DNA from 2 places in the Streptomyces ambofaciens ATCC 23877 genome. Region 2 is predicted to be linked to the other one. Evidence: riboswitches for the same ligand, from Rfam matches in the RefSeq annotation. Region 2 holds a riboswitch; the other holds the start of a gene.
The links. Region 2 has a riboswitch for thiamine pyrophosphate ahead of SAM23877_RS25535 (thiamine ABC transporter substrate-binding protein). Riboswitches for the same ligand answer to the same signal wherever they lie in the genome.
Positions count from the first base shown of each region.

Region 1 (2,383 bases), 3.4 Mb from region 2:
CGGGAGCGGCGGGCTCGACGCGCTCCACGCGCGCGTGCGTGCGCAGCACCGCGCCCGCCTCGGCGTACCAGGCGGTCATCGGCGCGGCGACCTCGGCGGGCAGCGCGCCGGCGAGGGGCCGGTCGGCGGCCTCCACGACGGTCACCGCACAGCCCGCCTCCCGCGCGGCGGTGGCGAACTCCGCGCCGATCCAGCCGGCGCCGACGACCACGATGTCGTGCTGGCGGGCCAGCACCGGGCGCAGCCGTTCGGCGTCGTCCAGGGTGCGCAGCAGGTGCACGCCGGGCACGCCCTCGGCGCCGGGGAGCCGGATCGGTTCGGCGCCGGTCGCGAGGACCAGGGCGTCGTAGGGCACGGGTCCCGCGGAGGTGTCGAGGACGTGCTCGCCGGGACGGACGCCCAGGGCCTCGCAGCCCAGCCGCAGGGTGATGTCGAGGGCCTCGAAGTCGACGTCGAAGGCGGAGCCCTCGGCGGTGCCGAGCAGGACGGCCTTGGACAGCGGGGGCCGGTCGTACGGCTGGTGCGGCTCCGCTCCGATCAGCGTGACGGCACCCGTGAAACCCTGCTCCCGCAGGGCGACCGCGGTCTGCACGCCCGCCATGCCCGCGCCCACGACGACCACGCCGTGCTCCGCGTCCGCCGCCCGGCCCCGGGTCCGCTCCTGCGTCTGCTCGCTCACCTGATCACCTTAGACACCTGACGTTCTGTCAGTCAGTGCTCGTGCGGAGTGACCTGCTCCACAACGCTCGTCCCGCTGCCCCGCCTCGACTCCCACTCCCAGGTCTCCTCCAGGCGCACCCGACCGTCCGGCAGCTCGACGACGGTCGAGGCGCAGTGCCCCGAGGACGTACCGCCGTCCGTCTTGAGCTGCACGTACCGGAAGTCGAGCCGGTCGCCCTCCCGGGTGCCCACCAGACGGCCGCGGACCACGTCACCACCCTCGTACTCGGCCCACACGGCGCCGTCCCTCTCGTGGTAGGTGAACCGGGTGCGCGTGCCCACCTGACCGGGCGCCTGGTCGGCGACGGGGGCGAGGACGAGACCGTCGAGTGAACGCGCCATGGGCACAGGCTCCCTTACACGTGCGATGCGCTGCGGGCTAGGGTGGCCAACGTAAAGCACTCGCGGGAGCCCGGACGCACCGGGCTGAGAGGGAGGCTGGCGGCCTCCGACCGTACGAACCTGATCCGGGTCATGCCGGCGAAGGGAGGGGCTGGACGCCCATGTCGTCTCCGTCACACACGTCGTCCCGTGCATCCGACGTCCTGGTCGTCGGCGGGGGGATCATCGGCCTGGTCACGGCCTGGCGCGCCGCGCAGCGCGGGCTCGTCACCGCCCTCGTGGACCCCGAGCCGGGCGGCGGGGCCGCCCAGGTGGCGGCCGGGATGCTGGCCGCCGTCACGGAACTGCACTACGGCGAGCAGACGCTGCTCGCCCTGAACCTCGCCTCGGCCCGCCGCTACCCGCGGTTCGCGGCCGAGCTGGCCGACGTCACGGGCCACGACCTCGGTTACCGCCGCTGCGGCACCCTCGCCGTCGCGCTGGACGCCGACGACCGCGCCCACCTGCGGGAACTGCATGCGCTCCAGCAGCGCTCGGGCCTGGACTCGGAGTGGCTGTCGGGGCGCGAGTGCCGCCGCCTGGAACCGATGCTCGCGCCGGGCGTGCGCGGCGGGCTCCGGGTGGACGGCGACCACCAGGTCGACCCCCGGCGTCTGGCCGGTGCGCTCCTGGCCGCCTGTGAAGGCGCGGGGGTGGTGTTCCACCGGGTGTGGGCCGACCGGCTCACCGTCGGGCGCGGCGAGCGGGCCACGGGGGTGGTGACGGCCGACGGGACGGCGCTGGAGGCCGGGCAGGTGGTGCTGGCCGGGGGCAGCCTGAGCGGACGGCTCGCGGGCGTCCCGGACGACGTGCTGCCGCCGGTGCGGCCCGTGAAGGGGCAGGTGCTGCGGCTGGCGATGCCGGCGGCGCACGGGCCCCTGCTGAACCGGACGGTACGGGCGGTGGTGCGCGGCAACCCGCTCTACCTGGTGCCCCGGGAGAGCGGCGAGCTGGTCGTCGGCGCCACCAGCGAGGAGCTGGGCTGGGACACGACGGTCACCGCGGGCGGTGTCTACGAGTTGCTGCGCGACGCCCACGAGCTGGTCCCCGGCATCACCGAGCTGCCCCTGACCGAGACCCGCGCGGGGCTGCGCCCGGGCTCCCCCGACAACGCCCCCCTGCTCGGTCCGACCGAGCTGGAGGGTCTGCTGCTGGCCACCGGGCACTACCGCAACGGCGTCCTGCTCACCCCGGTGACCGGCGACGCCATGGCGCACGTCCTGACCACCGGGGAGCTGCCGGCCGAGGCCCGCCCCTTCACCCCGCGGCGTTTCAGCGCCGC
Region 1 covers NZ_CP012382.1:2,292,501-2,294,883, forward strand. Annotated here, with positions in the region: gene SAM23877_RS10320 (NAD(P)/FAD-dependent oxidoreductase) at 1-679, opposite strand, end outside; gene SAM23877_RS10325 (avidin-fold protein) at 712-1,062, opposite strand; TPP riboswitch at 1,115-1,226, shown strand; gene thiO (glycine oxidase ThiO) at 1,224-2,383, shown strand, end outside.
Region 1: it holds a riboswitch for thiamine pyrophosphate, as region 2 does, so the genes downstream of both, thiO (glycine oxidase ThiO) here and SAM23877_RS25535 (thiamine ABC transporter substrate-binding protein) in region 2, are expected to answer to the same signal.

Region 2 (2,383 bases):
CCGACCAGGGCACCACCCGCAAGACGCTGTGGAAGCTGTTCGACGGGACGCTCGTCGAGTCCGTCCTCATGCGCTACCCGGACCGGGTGACCATGTGCATCAGCTCCCAGGCGGGCTGCGGCATGAACTGCCCGTTCTGTGCCACGGGGCAGGCCGGCCTGGACCGGAACCTGTCCACCGCCGAGATCGTGCACCAGATCGTGGACGGGATGCGGGCGCTCCGCGACGGGGAGGTCCCCGGTGGTCCGGCCCGGCTCAGCAACATCGTGTTCATGGGCATGGGCGAGCCCCTCGCCAACTACAACCGCGTCGTCGGTTCCATCCGCCGGCTCACCGACCCCGAGCCCGACGGGCTGGGGCTGTCCCAGCGCGGGATCACCGTCTCCACCGTCGGCCTCGTGCCGGCGATCCACCGGTTCGTCGACGAGGGCTTCAAGTGCCGCCTCGCGATCTCGCTGCACGCGCCGGACGACGAGCTGCGCGACACCCTCGTGCCGGTCAACACGCGGTGGAAGGTGCGCGAGGTGCTGGACGCCGGGTTCGAGTACGCGGAGCGGGCGGGGCGCCGGCTGTCGATCGAGTACGCGCTGATCCGGGACATCAACGACCAGGCGTGGCGCGGTGACCGGCTCGGGCGGCTGCTCAAGGGCAGGCCCGTGCACGTCAACCTCATCCCGCTCAACCCCACGCCCGGCTCCAAGTGGACCGCCTCGCGGCCCGAGGACGAGAAGGCGTTCGTGGAGGCGATCGCGGCGCACGGTGTGCCGGTGACGATCCGGGACACCCGTGGCCAGGAGATCGACGGGGCGTGTGGTCAGCTCGCCGCGAGCGAGCGGTAACCTGACCGGCGTCAGTACCACGCACACATCTTCACAGGTCAGTACATCTTCATATTCCGACAGGGGAGCGCCACAGCGCTGAGAGTGCGGCACCGGCCGCAGACCCTCCGAACCTGGCCCAGGTCATTCTGGGTAGGGAGATCGGTCACCACTCGAGCTGTTGCGCCCTGCCCGGGACCCTCGCCAGGGGTTCCGGGCGGGGCCGCGTCTTCTCCTGGTCACCCAGGAGGAATTCAGTGAGCATCACCAAGAAGGTCAGTGTCCTGGCCCTCGGACTCGGCATGGTCGGCACCCTGGCCGCCTGCGGCTCGTCGGACGGCGGTCAGGGGTCCGGCGACTCCAGGACCGTGACCCTGGTCAGCCATGACTCGTGGGCCGCGTCGAAGGACGTCATCGCCGCCTTCGAGAAGAGCTCCGGCTACAAGGTCAGGGTGCTGGAGGACGGCGACGCGGGTCAGGCCGTCAACAAGGCCATCCTCACCAAGGACGACCCCCAGGGGGACGTCTTCTTCGGCGTCGACAACACGCTGCTGTCCCGCGCCCTCGACAACGGGATCTTCCAGCCGTACGAGGCGAAGGGCTCCGACCTGATCCTCCCTGAGTACCGGGCCGGCCAGGACGAGCACCGGGTCACTCCCGTCGACACCGGAGACGTCTGCGTCAACTACGACAAGGCGTACTTCAGCGAGCGCGGGCTGACCCCGCCGGACTCCCTCGACGACCTGGTCGAGCCCCGGTACAAGGACCTGCTCGTCACCGAGAACGCCGCCAGTTCCTCGCCCGGCCTCGGCTTCCTGCTGGGCACCGCCGCGAAGTACGGGGATGGGGGCAGAGGCTGGCAGGACTACTGGAAGAAGCTGAAGGCGAACGGCGTCAAGGTCGTCGACAGCTGGGAGCAGGCGTACAACGAGGAGTTCTCCGGTTCGTCCGGCGGCAAGAAGGCCAAGGGCGACCGCCCGCTCGTCGTCTCCTACGCCTCCTCCCCGCCCGCCGAGGTGATCTACGCCGACCCGCAGCCGGCCACCGCGCCGACGGGCGTCGCCCAGGGCACCTGCTTCCGCCAGATCGAGTACGCGGGACTGCTGGACAACGCCGCCAACCCCGAGGGCGGCAAGGCGCTCCTCGACTTCCTGATCGGCAAGGAGTTCCAGGACGACATGCCGCTGAACATGTTCGTCTACCCGGTGCGTGAGGGGGCCCGGATCCCCGAGGCGTTCCGGAAGTTCGGACCGCAGGCCGAGGACCCGCAGACCATGGACCCGGCGAAGATCGCCGACAACCGCGACCAGTGGGTCAAGTCGTGGACCTCGCTCGTACTGAAGTGAAACGCCGGAGCACCGCGCGCGGGAGCGCAGCGCGGCTCGGCCTGATGGCCGTGCCCGTCGCGTTCTTCGCGGTGTTCTTCGCCTATCCCGTCGCCGCGATCGTCGCGCGCGGGCTGAAGGCCGACGGGGTCTGGCGGTTCGGGCGGATCGCCGACGTGCTGGCCCAGTCCGACATCCGGCACGTGCTGTGGTTCACCACCTGGCAGGCCCTGGCCTCCA
Region 2 covers NZ_CP012382.1:5,708,049-5,710,431, forward strand. Annotated here, with positions in the region: gene rlmN (dual-specificity RNA methyltransferase RlmN) at 1-839, shown strand, start outside; TPP riboswitch at 891-996, shown strand; gene SAM23877_RS25535 (thiamine ABC transporter substrate-binding protein) at 1,076-2,164, shown strand; gene SAM23877_RS25540 (ABC transporter permease) at 2,140-2,383, shown strand, end outside.